DNA from 2 places in the Planococcus sp. VCh962 genome. Region 2 is predicted to be linked to the other one. Evidence: predicted binding sites of a transcription regulator. Region 2 holds the regulator's gene; the other holds the start of a gene.
The links. Region 2 encodes NrdR, which represses ribonucleotide reductase genes. Its sites were predicted from a motif close to AACACNATATATNGTGTT; they were not measured.
Positions count from the first base shown of each region.

Region 1 (8,400 bases), 210 kb from region 2:
TATACAAAGCCCCGTAATCCAGCGTAATGAAATCTCCATGTTCAATTCTTTTGTCTGTGGCCACTCCATGCGGCAAAGCCGAACGTACACCGGAAGCGACAATTATATGAAAAGAAGAAGATGCCGCACCTTGTTTTCTCATGAAAAACTCAAGTTCATTGGAAATTTCCAGTTCTGTCTGGCCGACTTTGATAAATTTGCAAATATGCTCATAGGCATCATCGGCAATTTTAGCGGCCGCTTTTAAAATGCTGATTTCTTCAGGTGTTTTGATCATCCGGATTTTTTCAATGAGGCCGCTTACCGGTTTCAATTCCGCTTCCATCTTCGACTGATAATCCAAATAAGAAGCATATGTCACATAATCCTGTTCAAATGCCAGTGATGTCAAGGACAACTGCTTCGCAATCTCTGCAGCTTCTTCCAATAAACTCGTTTTGGCCTGGACAACTTCAAATTCTTTCACTTGGTTCCCAGCTTGTTCTGTGTAGCGGAAATCTGTCACGAAAAAAGCTTTGTCTTGTGTAACGAGGGCCAGCCCGGCTGATCCTGTAAATTCTGTTATGTAGCGTAGATTGTACTGGCTTGTGATCAGCAATGCTTCGATTTGCTGCTGTTCCATTTCAGTGCGCAATTTTTGAAGTTTCAATGGGGTCATCCTCTCGCTTGTTTTAATAACAGTGCATGCAATGCCAATTTATAGACGTCCTGGCCAAAACCCGTTATCTGTCCAGCTGCTACTGGAGCGATATGGGAGTGGTGGCGGAACTCCTCACGTTTATAAACGTTTGAGATATGTACTTCAATAACAGGCACCTGAATCGAAGCGATGGCATCTCTGAGGGCTACGCTCGTATGGGTAAATGCGCCAGCATTTAAAACAATGCCTTCTGTGCCATCATCAGCAGCCAAGTGGATCCAGTCAATCAGTTCACCTTCGTGGTTCGACTGCATGCACATTAAATTGATGCCGTTCTCCCCGGAAAACTCCATCAATTCCGCTTCTAACTCATCGAGTGTAAAAGTACCGTATGCTTCTTTTTCACGCTTTCCGAGGCGATTCAAGTTTGGGCCATTCAGGCACAATATCTTCATTTCCCCACTCCTCTCAATCACATTCTTCATTATTTTATCACACGGGAAAAATCGGGCAACCATTAAAAGAATAATTGGAATTTCTTCAATTGATTAGCTGTTTTGTTTTTTAAATTCTTTTTCTTTTTATTTTCTTTTTCGTTGTTATTTCCTGGTTCCGGTTTTTGATTTTTTAAAATTACCCTTATGTAGTAATTTACATGTATTAGCTTTTTGCGGCTTTTTGTGTTTTTGAGTTGCGAAAATCAATATGGGATCAAACGGGTTTTGTTTTATTCTTTGCTTTCTCGTGCAATGTTCTATACGCATTGACTTCTCCTCTAAATTATTAAGCATAAAAAAACGCGGCGGCCGGAGCCGTCGCGTTTTTGATTACCTTATAGTCCGCATTTCAATTGAGCGTTGCAATTGGTGCATGTATTGCAGCCACCCATTTCTTCTACGGTTCCTTTTCGGCAGACCGGGCAAGTGTTGCCCACTTCCGAGCCGATTGTTACATTCGTTGAACGCAAATCCTGGATGGTATCAATAAGGACGATCGGGCGTTTCCCTTTGACTTCTGCTTGGTGATTTTCTTCTTCAAACGTGTTTTCTTCCGCTTTCAGCGTCAATACTTGCGAATCACGGCTGCCATCGACATAAACCGTGCCGCCTTTTGCTCCGCCTTTGTACAAGCGTTCGTACACGCCTTCTACTTGTTCTACTGTATAGCCGCGTGGTGCGTTAACTGTTTTGGAGATGGAAGAGTCGATCCAGCGCTGGATGATGCACTGCACATCAGCATGAGCTTCTGGTGCTAAGTCCATTGAAGTCACAAATGCTTTTGGCAGGTTTTCTTCATCCGTATCTGGATTGTTTTTCAGATATTCGCGCACGATATCTGCTTTTACTTCGATAAATTTACCGAGACGGCCGCTGCGGTAATAGGTGAATGAATAATAAGGTTCCAGACCGGTTGAAACGCCGACCATTGTTCCGGTTGACCCTGTCGGTGCCACTGTCAATAAGTGTGAGTTGCGGATGCCGTTTTCCAGGATGCCTTGGCGCACTTCTTCCGGCATGCCTTGCATAAAGCCGGTTTCCGTGAATGCTTTCCGGAGTGCTGATGTTTCTTCTTCTGTATTGCCAACCAGGAACGGGAAGCTTCCGCGTTCCACTGCCAAATCCGTGGACTGCTCGTACGCTGCAATCGCAATCGTCTTGAAGATTTCATCAACCAGCTCATTGCCTTCCGGCGAACCGTATTCTTTATCGCAGTAGATGAGAAGATCGGCAAGGCCCATGACTCCAAGGCCGACACGTCGTTCCCCAAGAGCCTGCACTCGGTTTTCTTCAAGGAAGTAAGGAGTAGCGTCGATGACGTTATCCTGCATCCGGACCCCGACGCGCACAGTTTCTTTCAAGGCTTGGAAATCGACTTGTTTCGTCACCGGGTCTGCGAATCTCGCCAAGTTGACTGCTGCCAAGTTGCAAACGGAATACGGAGCAAGCGGCTGCTCACCGCACGGGTTGGTCGCTACAACTTTTTGTCCATAAGCTTTGGCATTGGTTTTTTCATTGGCATTGTCAATGAAGAAAATGCCGGGCTCAGCGGAATAAGTGGCGCAGACATTGATCAGGTTCCACAGTTCGCGGGCTTTCATTGTCCGGTACGTGCGCACTTTATGGCCCAATTTCTCCCATTCGCGTACATCGCCGATTTGGTGCCATTGTTCGTTGTAGATCGCCATTTCTTCTTTTGAGTAAGATTCCACTGCCGGGAAACGCAGTTCGAAATCGGCGTCTTGTTCGACAGCTTGCATGAAATCATCTGTCAGCGTAACCGAAATATTGGCGCCTGTCAGGAACTCTTCGTTATGGACTGAATAAGTTCCGCCGTCGCGCAGCTTTGTTTCCGCGTCACGCATGATTTTTTCGTTAAAGCCGCCCATTCCGGGAATTGCGCGGTAGTTCAGGATGCCCTGATACATCGCTTCTTCCTGTTCAGTCAAGGGCTTGAATTTCAATTTATCATGCGCCAGTTTTTTGATCGTTTCATCTTGTGAATTTTCAATCAAATAGCGCAAGATGCGCGGGTTCTGCATTTTGGAAATGATAAATTCCGCAATATCCGGATGCCAGTCCGCCAGCATGATCATTTGTGCACCGCGCCGTGAACCCCCTTGTTCAACAAGGTGCGTCAGTTTGGCGATATCGTCAAGCCAGGAAACTGAACCCGATGATTTGCCGTTGACGCCACGTGCCAGCGTGTTGCGTGGACGGAGAGTTGAGCCGTTTGTTCCGACGCCTCCGCCTCGTGACATGATTTCCATCACTTGTTTGCGATGATCCGAAATTCCTTCGCGTGAATCCGCGACAAACGGCATGACATAACAGTTGAAATACGTTACATCTGTATCTGCTCCCGCTCCGTACAAAACTCGTCCTGCTGGAATGAATTTCAGACCGACAAGCTGTTCGTAGAATTTTTGGAACCAGTGCTGGCGTTTCTCCGGAGTTGTTTCCACTGATGCCAGACCGGTTGCATTGCGTTTTGCGATTTGTTCGTAATAAACTTCGAGCGGTTTTTCAATAACATCTAAAGAACGGTTGACGATTCCGCTTTCTTGTTCGCTTTCCTTGTCAATTGCACTGCGATAATCTTCTTCAATCCAGATTTTCGCTGTATTTGCCCCTTTATCGATTGAAACGATAAATCCAAGGCCGCGAGCTGGGAATTTCGGATCTTCCTTAACGGTTAAAACGACGAAATCGCCGGCTTTAAGCGTCTTTTTTTCCGTATCTTTAAAAGAATACCGGTCAATCATTACGAGACGGGATACCCCTTTGTGCGTAATTTTCATATCAGGAGTAATCGCATGAACTTGCGGGAATGCCTTGATATCTTCGTTTAGAGAATTTGGATCAAGCGTGTATTGAGTTTGTGTGACAGAAACCATTTGACAATTCCTCCTTTGTATTATATGGAGTCAAACACTATATATAGTATTATTACAATTCCCATGATACTAGATATTGAAACTTTTTTAAATAACAAAATTTTGCTCAGAATTTTTTACCAATTATAAAACCGATAGAATCAAGCTTTTCAGTGGGCCCGGTTTTGAAAATGAGCCAAAAGGCTCCTTAAGTCCGAAAATTCCATTCATTATTGCCGTACTTTTTATCTTCAACGGCTTTAATATAGTCCAGCTGTTCTTGGGTCAATATGTATGGTTTCAAACTGATGCCTAAAGCTTCCTGAAAACCAGCCTTAAAAGCTTCTATGCATTCTTCAATCGAAACAGGCTGATCTCTTAAAGAATTGATTGCAACCGCTTTTTCAGGAATTTTCTCACGCATCGCCTCTTTTATTTCCGGCTTGCGATACTTGAAAACGGATAGCAGTTTTTCGATATCCAAATCCAGCAGGATGGCTCCATGCTGAAGGATGACTCCTTTTTGGCGGGTTTGTGCACTGCCGGCCACTTTTTTTCCTTCAACGACCATTTCATACCAGCTTGGAGAGTCAAAACAGACAGCGCTTTTCGGTTGCTTTAAATCCGCCCGCTTTTCAGCGGTATCCGGAACCGAAAAATAGGCATCAAGGCCAAGATTCTGAAACCCTTTCAATAAGCCTTCACTAAGCACGCGATATGCTTGTGTAACGGTTTCCGGCATTTCCGGGTAATCTTCACTGACGATGATGCTGTACGTCAATTCGTGCTCATGGAGCACTCCCCTGCCGCCAGTCGGACGCCGGACAAATCCGAGTCCAAGCTCTCCGACTTGATCCATATCGATTTCTTTTTCCACTTTTTGAAAATAGCCGATCGACAAGGTAGCCGGATTCCAGCCATAAAACCGGATTACCGGCGGAATTAGCCCTTCGCTATGCCAATCCAATAATGCCTCGTCCATTGCCATGTTGAATGATGGGCTGTTTCGCCCTGAATTTATAAAGTACCATTCCGTAGTTTTCACAAGATCGCCCCCTAAATCCATTAAATAGTGTAACATTGCCATTGAACAAACGTCACTCCTTCTTTTATAATAAAGAGAGAATAGAAAGGGGCAAGAAGAACATTGGATTTTCTATATATCACCATAGGCGTACTGCTCGTCGTCATTATATTCGGTTTGATTTCTTATTTCCGGATTAAGAAAGCTGTCACAAATCTTACACAAGAACAATTTATCGAAGGGTATCGCAAAGCTCAGCTGATCGATGTCCGGGAGCCAAAAGAATTTGCCGGCGGACATATTTTAGGAGCGCGCAATATTCCTCAGTCGCAATTGCGCCAGCGCTACAAAGAAATCCGTTCCGACAAGCCGGTTTACCTGTATGACCAGAACGGCGCGCGCAGCGGCCGTGTGGCATTGTTCCTGAAGAAAAAAGGCTATACTCAGTTGTACCAGCTGCAAGGCGGGTTCAAACAATGGACCGGAAAAATTAAATCAAAAGGATAATATTAAATAGTCTTTCCATATAGGAGAGACTATTTTTAACTTATTTATGCAGCCGGTATTCCAACGGAGCCGTTCTGCTCCACATACGGCGAGCAAGAACCAACACTAAAAATCTTTTTAAAAGGCGGCGACTCCCGCGATACAGAAACAGCAGCGCCATGTTTTCGAAGCCGGTGGGGAAACTCTCCCGGACCGCCCTCTGGAAACGCCTGCCTTGAGCGCAAAGCATAGTGAAATGGACAGGATAAATAAACTTTCCAGAAACTTCAGCAGCCTAATATAAGTCTTTCCACATCGGAAAGACTTTTTTTCTACCTGATTCAAACTCCATTAAATGAAAAGAGGGACCGATATGAAACCAACGATCTTATTTCCGCATCACCATACAATCCGCGAAACTTTGCCGCATTATGCTGACGTCGCCGCGGTATCTGCACGTATTTTCGATCAGCTTGACGAGCGGTCGCCAGGGGCATGGATGCATATCGATATAACTGAAACCATCACTCAGCTTTATACATACTTGCTTGATATGATGGAGAATGGCCAGTTGGTATATGAAACACTGTCTTTCATATACGAAGCACGTCCGATGGGTAAAATCGGCAATACCTCTGATGATTTGCATAGTGGAAACCTAAAGATCCAAGAGACCTTTGAAAATCGGCTGATCTATTTTCCCAAGCATGAAGTGGCGCTGACGCAATTGCCTTTTTACACCACCTCCGACAATAGCTGGCCTGAATTTCAGTGCTTTGCAAAGTCCATTGAAGGCGCCTTCCAATTTCTCGAAGATACAAATGAAATGCTGCGCCAGACACTGATGAACAACATCACGTTTCTGGTAGACGCTGAAGATGGCGTCAAACGGCGCAATTACGGCGAGATGGCCATCGTTTCCCGGCAAGACGTCATGCTCGAAGAAAGCGTGAAACAAGACATATTCCGTTCCATCGATGAATTTTTCAGAAAAGGCGGCCAGTTTTTCAAAGACTTCGGTGTGCCATTTAAACGCGGCATTTTGCTTTATGGCTCACCGGGCAACGGCAAAACGACGCTGGTCAAGTCCATCACCGGATCCACTGAAGCGCCAGTCGTTTACTGGCAGATTACTGAACACACAAATAGCTACACCGTCCAGGAAGTGTTCGGCATCGTCTCCAGGCTGGCTCCGGCCATTCTTGTCATCGAAGATATCGATTCGATGCCGGAGTTCATGCGCTCTGTGTTCCTCAACACGCTCGACGGCACACAATCGCGCGAAGGCTTGTTTATCATCGGAACGACGAATTATCCAGAACGAATCGACCCCGCATTAATCAATCGTGCAGGGCGTTTTGACCGGGCTTACGAAATTCCTGCGCCGGATAAAAAGCTGCGGAAGCAATATTTGCGGAAGCTTGATGTCAAATCGATTTTCACCGAAGAAGAAATCGACGAAATGGCAAAACTGACAAAAGGCTTATCCATTTCACAGCTCAATGAGCTTTATATGTCCTCTGCCCTCAATTGGCTTTATGAAGGGGATTCAGGATACGAGAAACGTATACGCGAGCTCCAAAAGCAAAACAAACGGACCGAGCAGAACAACTGGGAAGAAACCGATTCGCCTATTGGATTTTAAAACTATTGCCAAAACAAAAAAGCCCGCTTGAAAGTAATTACTTTCAAGCGGGCTTTTCATTATTCTATTCAGCTTTCGTGTAGCGGAGCACTGGCTTACGGGCTGCCTGCGCTTCATCTAGCCGTTTGATAACCGTCGTATGCGGCGCATTCTGGACGATTTCTGGATTGTCTTCCACTTCTTTAGCGATTTGGATCATCGCGTCGATAAACGCATCCAAGGTTTCTTTTGACTCGGTTTCTGTCGGTTCGATCATCATGCCTTCTTCCACATTTAACGGGAAGTAGATCGTCGGCGGATGGTAGCCGAAATCAAGCAGGCGTTTGGCCATATCCAATGTGCGCACGCCGAGTTTCTTCTGGCGGCGGCCGCTCAATACAAATTCGTGTTTGCAATGGCGGTCATACGGTAAGTCGAAATGTGGTGCCAGTCTGCGCATCATGTAATTGGCGTTTAACACAGCATATTCGGTTACAGCTTTTAAGCCGTCCGGCCCCATGGAGCGGATATACGTATAAGCGCGCACATTGATGCCAAAGTTGCCATAGAATGGCTTGACGCGTCCAATGGATTCCGGGCGGTTGTAATCGAATGTCAACCCTTCTTCTGTTTTCACCAAAACCGGTTTCGGCAAGTAAGGAATCAAATCCTTTTTAACGCCTACAGGTCCTGAACCAGGGCCGCCGCCGCCGTGTGGGCCAGTGAAAGTTTTGTGCAAGTTTAAATGCACGACGTCAAAGCCCATGTCTCCAGGGCGCGCTTTCGACATAACTGCGTTCAAGTTGGCGCCATCATAATACAATTTGCCGCCGACTTCGTGGATAATGGCAGCCATTTCAAGAATCTGCTCTTCAAATAAGCCAAGTGTATTTGGATTGGTCAGCATCAAGGCAGCCGTATCTTTTCCGACAACGCGTTTCAAGTCTTCAAGGTCCACTAAGCCATGTTCGTTTGATTTTACTGTCACCGTCTCAAAGCCGGCAACTGTAGCAGAAGCTGGATTTGTGCCGTGTGCAGAATCGGGAACGATGACTTTTGTGCGGTTGAGATCGCCTCTAGACTCGTGGTAGGCACGGATCATCATCAAGCCTGTCCACTCGCCTTGTGCACCGGCAGCTGGTTGAAGTGTCACTTCATCCATGCCCGTGATTTCCTTCAAATGCTCCTGCAAATCGAATAACAGTTCCATTGCGCCTTGGACAGTTGATTCGTCCTGCAGCGGGTGGATATTC
Region 1 covers NZ_JBYLHS010000001.1:1,114,235-1,122,634, forward strand. Annotated here, with positions in the region: gene AC3AQ9_RS05650 (M24 family metallopeptidase) at 1-658, opposite strand, end outside; gene aroQ (type II 3-dehydroquinate dehydratase) at 655-1,095, opposite strand; gene AC3AQ9_RS05660 (vitamin B12-dependent ribonucleotide reductase) at 1,473-4,034, opposite strand; gene lipM (octanoyltransferase LipM) at 4,222-5,079, opposite strand; gene AC3AQ9_RS05670 (rhodanese-like domain-containing protein) at 5,161-5,544, shown strand; gene AC3AQ9_RS05675 (AAA family ATPase) at 5,897-7,168, shown strand; gene gcvPB (aminomethyl-transferring glycine dehydrogenase subunit GcvPB) at 7,233-8,400, opposite strand, start outside.
Region 1: AC3AQ9_RS05660 (vitamin B12-dependent ribonucleotide reductase) is a predicted target of NrdR. The motif match lies at 4,068-4,085, and genes of this name have one in related genera.

Region 2 (8,400 bases):
AGCAAGTACGATTTTCCGACACCGAATTTGCCATAGAGGAATAACCCTTTATCGGGAAGATTATCTGGACCACTTGCTTTCTCCAAAAAGTCTCCTGCCGCAAGGAACGCTTCCATTCTTCTCGCATCCGGTTCAAAATCTGAAAAAGTCGCCTGCAGCACTTCTTTCGGCATATACATGCTGTGAATCATTGAAGAAGCTCGGCGTTTATTGTCATGCTCATTTTTCAATCGGCAAGGCGTATAGGAAATGCCAATATTGCCGCGTTCCAGAACCAGGTTCGGTTCAAAGCCCTTTAACGTGTTAATGCAGTTTCCGAGGCTCGAGCATTTATTGCAATCATGCGATTGATTGATATATTCATATAACTTTCCCAATCCTTTATCAACGACACTTTTATCGATATCCGCTGAATGATCTTCCAAGAATTTTTGAACTCCTGGATGTTCGAGCACTTCTTTCCGCATATCATTATAGCGTTCTGAAAAAGCCGGGGCATTCACCACTCGTTTCAATGTTTCGCGAATCGGCTCCATTTAATCACCTTTACCTTTCTTCAGCGCAAGTTTTGCGAGAAGTTTTTGTTTTTCCACTTCCAATTTATCATTTTTCGGTTCGTTGTTAACTGCAGGAGCTTCATCTTTCTGATAAAACCATTCAGGCAATTTTTCTTCCCTCACTGGTTTGCGGCTTGATTTCGACGTATTCCTGGAAGCCGCAGTCGGAGAACCTTCCGATTTCCATTTAACATATTGCTCGTGTTCGGTGCGGGCAAGTTCCATCGCATCTTTCGCCGTCGTAACTTTTTTGCGGAGCCAATGAGATGCTATTTTTTCAACATACGCTTTGGTCAGCTTCATATCGGTCCGAAGCAAAACGTATTGCAGCAGCACATTAACTACAGCCGGCTTCATCCCATATTGCAAAACAAGCTGATTTGCCAATTGAACATCTGCCGGCAGCGGTTCTTTGCCGTTCGCAATATCGCGGAGCACTTCAACAGGTGAAGCTGATTCCAAATACAAGATTAACTCATCTTGCCTTGTTTTCGGTTCTTCCACAATCTTCGGTTCAGTTTTATGGGCCTGTACCAATTGCGGCGCTGTTGTCGCTACCGTAAGCTTGTAATATTCAGACGCGGCCTTTTTAATACCGTCGACGGTCAGTTTGTAATCATCATCAATTGCCAATAATATCACTTTTTGCATATCAAGCGGTCCCCAGCTGTATAGAAACGCCAGTTTTGAAATCGTATCTTTTATCGTGGCCGTCAACACCCGGGTTGGCACTAATTGTTCCGACAATCCTTGCCGCAGCAATCCAAAATCAAAATCTGAATCGGTCTCATAGCCGCCATTCGGGCGCTCCTGTAAATCTGGCTGTTCCGCTGGGTATCCCGCTTTTGCATGAACGGGCTGATAAATATCCGTAAATGTACGGGAAACTTCTTCGTAGCCTTCTCCTATTTCCGTATGTATCACAAAACGGTCTCTCACTTTTCGATAAGCCGATTCGCCAATTTTGCTGAATAAAAACATCGACAGCAACGGGTCCATGAAAAAGCTTTTAGGATCAAGCGGAGGGCATAAATCATAGATGAAGGAACGGCTTTCTTCGTCTTTGCGATAAGTTCTTAGCAAACCGATGGCTTCCAATTGAATGCGTGCTTCAAAAATTTTAGCAATCGGAATGCCGAGAATATTCATCAATGTATAATGAGTCGTTTCTTCCTTCATCTCTTCCCCTTCAGCCCAAAGCGTCATATAAAAAGAGACGGCTTCCGCACCGATCAATGGCTGATACAGCAAAGTCAATAATTGGCGGTCATAATTTGAAAATGGATACGGCAACCGAATTTTAAAAGAATCCGCAGCTTGAAGTTCTTTATATAGTGCAGACATGGTTCACCGCCTTACTCAGATTTCTTGTCTTCCGGATTCTTTTTGAGTAAATCCTTCAATTCGTCGATAAACACCGTGATGTCCTTGAACTGCCGGTAAACCGAAGCAAAACGGACATAGGCTACTTCATCAATGCCCGCCAATCGATCCATCACCAGTTCTCCGACATCTTCGGATTTCACTTCGGCATTGCCTGTGCGCCGAAGATTTTTTTCAATATCAAAAACTACTTGTTCTAGCACTTCCAGCGGAACTGGCCGTTTTTCGCATGCCCGGATCAAACCTCTCAAAACTTTTTCACGGCTGAATTCTTCACGAGAACCATCTTTTTTGACAACAATCAAAGGCATTTCTTCCACTTTTTCAAACGTGGTATAACGATAGCCGCAGGATTCACATTCCCGGCGCCTTCTTATGGATTTGTTATCATCGACTGGCCGCGAATCAACTACGCGTGTACCATTATGCTGGCAAGCTGGACATTTCATTTTGACATCTCCCTAAACTTTCTATCTATCATAAGTTGAACTTGAAATTTTTATTTGGTGATATTCTGCAAAACTGCTATGAAGCTAACGCAACGAAGCAGAGAAAGGTGCAATGCAGGAGCCGTACCAGAAACACTGGTCTTTGCCTTACCCAAAGCGGCCGAAATGGTATTTGAAAAGACAATTCTTTAGTTCAACTTATCTGCTCTATCTAGTATAACAAAATTTCTTCTGTAAAATAGAAAAAGCAGAGGATTTTATCCTCTGCTCGTTGTTTTTCATGTTAAATGGATTATGCATTTACTGAAACTTTGGATTTCCCAACACTGACAGGACCCATTCCGCGAGGCACTTCTACAAATTCACGTGTACCGGAATTAAGTGCTTCTGCGATATAATTCGCTGCAATTGTCGGATCAAGATCTCCGCAAGTATATACGTCGATACTTGCATATCCGTGTTCTGGGAAGCTATGAATAGTCAGGTGAGATTCAGAAATAATGACCACACCGCTTACGCCTTGAGGTGCAAATTTATGAAAAGCTACTTCTCTGACTTCCGCTCCGGATTTCAGTGCTGCATCAACAAAAGTCTGTTCGATAAAATCCATATCGTTTAATTTGTCAAAATCACACTGCCAAAGTTCTGCAATTACGTGACGTCCCATTGTTTCCATGGTTCGTTTCCCCCTTTGATATCATTTTGTTTTGATGCGCAAAATATTCAAAGTTGACTACCACGGGGGAAAGTTAGTCCAAAGAGGTCCTAACCCTTTAAGCAGTCATGTGAATAAAGATTGCTCCATCCGTCTCGCGCCAAACTTATACGAAAACGAAGAAGTTTGCAGTCGTTTTTTGACTACGAATGTTAGTATATGATGTAATGAACTGAAATGCAATAAATATTACTTAAAATTGATTATTTTTTTCAGGAAATTTTTTCATGAAAAAAACGCATCCTGTTATACACAGGATGCGGCATCTGCTAATTTTCAAGCATATACGATTGATTTTGCTACTTTTTTTGCTAAATCCACCACTCGTGCGGAATAGCCCCACTCGTTATCGTACCAAGCCAAAACCTTCACTTTGCGGTTTCCGATCACCATCGTCGATAAACCATCTATGATCGCTGACTCGGTAGTTGTATTAAAATCAACGGATACAAGCGGTTCCATCGTCAAGCTAAGAATTCCATTCAAACTTCCTTCAGCAGCTCTGATGAATGCTTCATTGACTTCTTCTATTGTAACATCCCGTTCAAGATCAACCACTAAATCAACAAGAGAGACATTTGGAGTCGGCACGCGCAATGACATGCCATGCAGTTTCCCTTCAAGTTCCGGAAGAACTAAAGAGAGCGCTTTCGCGGCACCGGTAGAAGTCGGAATAATGGACTGGCTGCATGCACGGGCACGGCGTAAATCTTTATGAGGGTTGTCTAAGTTTCTCTGATCATTCGTAAAAGAATGAACGGTTGTCATTAAGCCGTTTTCGATACCGAATGCGTCGTGCAGAACTTTAGCTACTGGTGCCAAGCAGTTGGTTGTGCAGCTGGCGTTGGAAATGACATCGTGTTTCTCAATTTCCAGCTTATCATCATTAACTCCCATAACAATCGTGATATCGACATTTTTCCCTGGAGCAGACAAAATAACTTTTTTTGCACCAGCGTCTAAATGAAGGCCGGCTTGCTCGCGGGAATTGAATTTACCTGTTGCTTCAATGACAATATCGATGCCCATATCTTTCCATGGCAGTTTCAAAGGATCCCGTTCATTGACGAGTTGAACCCGTTTGCCGTTGACGATTAATGCATCTCCTTCTGCAGAGACGTCGCCATCGAAGGTTCCGTGATTTGTGTCATACTTAATCAAATGCGCTAAAGTTTCAGCAGGGTAGCTGGCATTAACAGCTGTAATCGTGATGTCATCCATTAAAATAGCCTGTCTGAAAACCATGCGGCCAATACGGCCAAATCCGTTAATCGCAATAGAAACTGTCATGTACGAGTCCTCCAATTAAATAAGTTATACTTAAATTTTTAATTCGTTATATAGTATAACACATTTTACGGAATCTGGAACCTTAAAGTAGTATGAATTATCATTCTTCAGAATTTTTTTCTCTCCACTGCTCCAAGATGCGGTTTAACTGCCATTTTGTCTCTTCAATTGAGCCATTATTGTAAATGACAGCATCTGCACCTTCTTCCTTGACTGACATCGGCAATTGGGAAGAAATGCGGGCCTTTGCTTCTTTTTCTGTTAAGCCATTCCGTTCTATCAGACGTTTTAACTGATTTTCTTCAGTCACACTGACAACGAGAACCTTATCGACCATATGGCGCAAACGGCTCTCAAAAAGAAGCGGTATATCCATAATTACTATTTTATGGCCTTTTTTGAGCAATTCACTGCGCTGCCGCATCATTTCCATCCGGATTGCAGGGTGAATCACATCATTCAGTTTTTTCCGGCTTGCCGGATCGTTGAATATCAATTCGCCGACTTTTTTCCGGTCCATGCTGCCATCTGGCAGAATGATTTCTGTGCCGAACAAATCCGCAATTTTCTGCAGCGTATCGCTTCCCGGCTCCACAACAAGGCGGGCCACTTTATCCGCATCCACTATGGGGTACCCTAATTCCTCCAGCATGTCAGAGACGGTGCTTTTTCCGCTGGCAATACTTCCTGTTAACCCGATTATCATATTAAGACCTCACTTTTGGCATGTTGGGCAATACACAGAAGTTCTGCCACCAATTTTCAGTGATTTTGTTGCGCTGCCGCATAGCATGCACTGTTTTTTCCCATACATCCCGAAGCGGTTTTGCATACTTCCGGATTCCCCATTTATATTCCGGTAATCCGATATCGTACTGCCGCCAGCTTCAATGCTTTCCAGCAGAATTGCGACAATCGCTCTAAACAATTGAGTTTTCCGGACGCGGCTTATTCTGCCAGCTGCCCGGTTTGGATGAATCTTCATTTTATAGAGTGCCTCTGTTGCATAAATATTGCCACAGCCGGAAATTACCTGGCCATCCATAATAACTTCTTTGATTGCTTTATTTTTGTATTTCGGGCTGTCCGCCATATGCAGGAAATGTTCCAATGCCCCTTCTGCAAAAGGTTCCGGTGCCATTAAAAGAAGCGGAGGATAATCCGCTTCTTCTTTCAGCACCCTCATTTCCCCAAAGCGCCGAATATCCGAATAGGCAAGCAGATTGCCATCGCTCAGAGTCAGCACAACATGGACATGCCGCCGAAATTTCTCTTCATTGATTGCCAGCAGGCTGTCGACATAAAACCATGCTCCCGACATGCCCAAATGATTAACCAGTAAAAATTCGTCTTCTGTTTTCAATGTAAAATAAATATATTTGCTGCGCCGTTCAACGCTAATAATTTGTGCCCCGATCAAGCTGTCGATAAACGAATCAGCTTCCATTTTTTTGATAATGGCTTCTTTTCCATTCGTTTTGGAAACGCGGATGGTATCTGAAACAAATACTTCGCGGATTTTTTTCCCGATGGCGGCCGGGCGAATCAGGCGAACGACGCCTTCCACTTCGGGAAGTTCAGGCATCTCCAAGCCCTCCTATCATTTTGTATCGTACCAAGTATCACCGAATGCAAAATCCGCTTTTAGCGGCACATTCAGTTGTACAGTATTTTCCATAATCTGCGGCACCAGAACCTTCAATTTTTCAAGCTCTTCAGGAGGCGCCTCGAATATCAATTCATCGTGTACTTGAAGCAGCATGCGTGTCTGCAAGCCTTCGCGTTCGAGTGCTTCCGCCATGTCAATCATCGCTTTTTTGATGATATCGGCGGCACTTCCCTGTATCGGCGTGTTCATTGCAGTACGCTCTGCAAAGCTGCGCAAATTAAAGTTGGAACTATTGATATCCGTCAAATAACGGCGCCGGTTCATGAGCGTCGTAACAAACCCATTTTTCTTCGCTGATTGGATGCTGGAGTCCATATAGTTTTTAACTCCCGGGAAACTCTTTAGATAAGTATCGATAAATTCCGCTGCTGCTTTCCTGGTAATGTTCAAGCTCTGTGATAAACCATAATCGCTGATGCCATAAACAATGCCGAAGTTAACAGCTTTCGCGGCACGGCGCATATCCGACGTCACTTGCTCAATCGGCACATGGAAAACATCGCTTGCCGTCTTCGTATGAATGTCCATATCATGCTTAAAGGCATCAATCAGGCTCTCGTCTTTCGACATGTCCGCTAAGACGCGCAATTCAATCTGTGAATAATCCGCTGCGACCATCAGCCAGCCTGGTTCCGATGGCACAAACGCTTTACGGATTTTCCGTCCTTCTTCTAGGCGCACCGGAATGTTCTGCAGATTCGGATTGATGGAGCTAAGGCGCCCGGTAGTCGTCAGTGCTTGCTGGAAGCGGGTGTGAACTTTACCGTCTTCATGGATTTCCTTCAATAAACCTTCTATATAAGTAGACAGGATTTTGCCGAGCTGGCGGTATATCAGAATCTGCGAAATGATTTCATGCTGCCCTTCCAGTTTTTCGAGCACATCCGCCGCTGTTGAATAACCGGTCTTCGTTTTCTTTAAAGCAGGCAAACCCAGTTTTTCAAACAATATTACTCCCAATTGTTTTGGAGAATTGATGTTAAACTTCTCGCCAGCAATCCAGTAGATATTCTTTTCAATTTCTGCCAGTTTCAGGCTCAGTTCTTCTCCCATAGCCGTAAGTTGCTCTTTGTCCACTTTGACTCCTAGTGATTCCATTGCTCCTAATATTGTTGCAAGCGGCAATTCCAAGTTATAGTACAAATCGAATTGCTCATTTTCCTGGAGTTTTTTCAGCACGAGTGGGCGGACTTCCCAAATGGTACGCGCTTTTCTGGCAATGTGTTCATTCAAAACCGAATCTTCCGGAACAGCTTTTTTAGCTCCTTTGCCGTAAATCTGTTCGTTCTGGGCAACATCCGTATAGCCATATTCCTGTACGATATTTGCCATATCTGTATATGTCAGTGATGGGTTCACAATATAAGCGCCTAGCATCAAATCAAAATCGACACCGCCGACTTCAATGCCGCAGCGATAGAAAGCCGCTGTCGCTGCTTTTGAATCCGACATGTATTTTTTCTTGGTATCGTCACGGAACCATGTTTTAAAAGCCTCGGAATGCTTAATCACGTCCATTGGAACGACATAGGTCTTAGTTGCTGTAGCGAGCGAAACTCCGAGCAAGTCACACGTATGATATTGCTCATCGTATAACTCCAAGTGAACAGCCATTTCATCTTCCAGAATGGCCGCATCAATTTCCTGCAAGACCTCGAATTTCAAATCCTCTTTAACGGTTTCTTCAGCCGTGTACTCCATCTTTTCAAGCAAGGATTTAAATGCCAGTTCATTCCATACTTGAATCAATTCGTCATGATCGGGACCTGAATAGGCGAGCTCATCAATCTTGATATCGATCGGTGCATTGCGTTCAATCGTAGCCAGCTTTTTGCTGATCAAAGCGAGTTCTTCGTTTTCGACCAGTTTTTCCTTCAATTTGCCTTTTTGCTGCTCGATCGCTTCATATACGCCTTCGACTGAACCATGAGCTGCCAGCAATTTCAGGGCTGTCTTTTCACCAACACCTGGTACGCCCGGGATATTATCGGAAGCATCACCCATCAAGCCTTTCATATCAATGATCTGCTCAGGAGTTAACCCATACTTTTCTTGAATGTGGTCAACTGTGTATTTTTCAATATCGGTGATTCCTTTACGGGTAATGTAAACCGTCGTTGAAGGAGAAGCGAGCTGCGTTAAGTCTTTATCTCCGGAAATAACAATCACTTCATCTCCAGCTTGTTCCGCTTCTAAACTCAAGGTACCGATAATGTCATCCGCTTCATAATTCGGCAACTCGTAGCGCTTAATTCGGTAGGCATCAATCAATTTGCGCAAATAAGGGAATTGCTCCGACAGTTCAGGCGGCGTTTTTTGCCGTCCTCCCTTGTATTC
Region 2 covers NZ_JBYLHS010000001.1:1,328,212-1,336,611, forward strand. Annotated here, with positions in the region: gene dnaI (primosomal protein DnaI) at 1-536, opposite strand, end outside; gene AC3AQ9_RS06735 (replication initiation and membrane attachment family protein) at 537-1,901, opposite strand; gene nrdR (transcriptional regulator NrdR) at 1,913-2,389, opposite strand; gene speD (adenosylmethionine decarboxylase) at 2,682-3,065, opposite strand; gene AC3AQ9_RS06750 (glyceraldehyde-3-phosphate dehydrogenase) at 3,381-4,394, opposite strand; gene coaE (dephospho-CoA kinase) at 4,495-5,100, opposite strand; gene mutM (bifunctional DNA-formamidopyrimidine glycosylase/DNA-(apurinic or apyrimidinic site) lyase) at 5,110-5,979, opposite strand; gene polA (DNA polymerase I) at 5,995-8,400, opposite strand, start outside.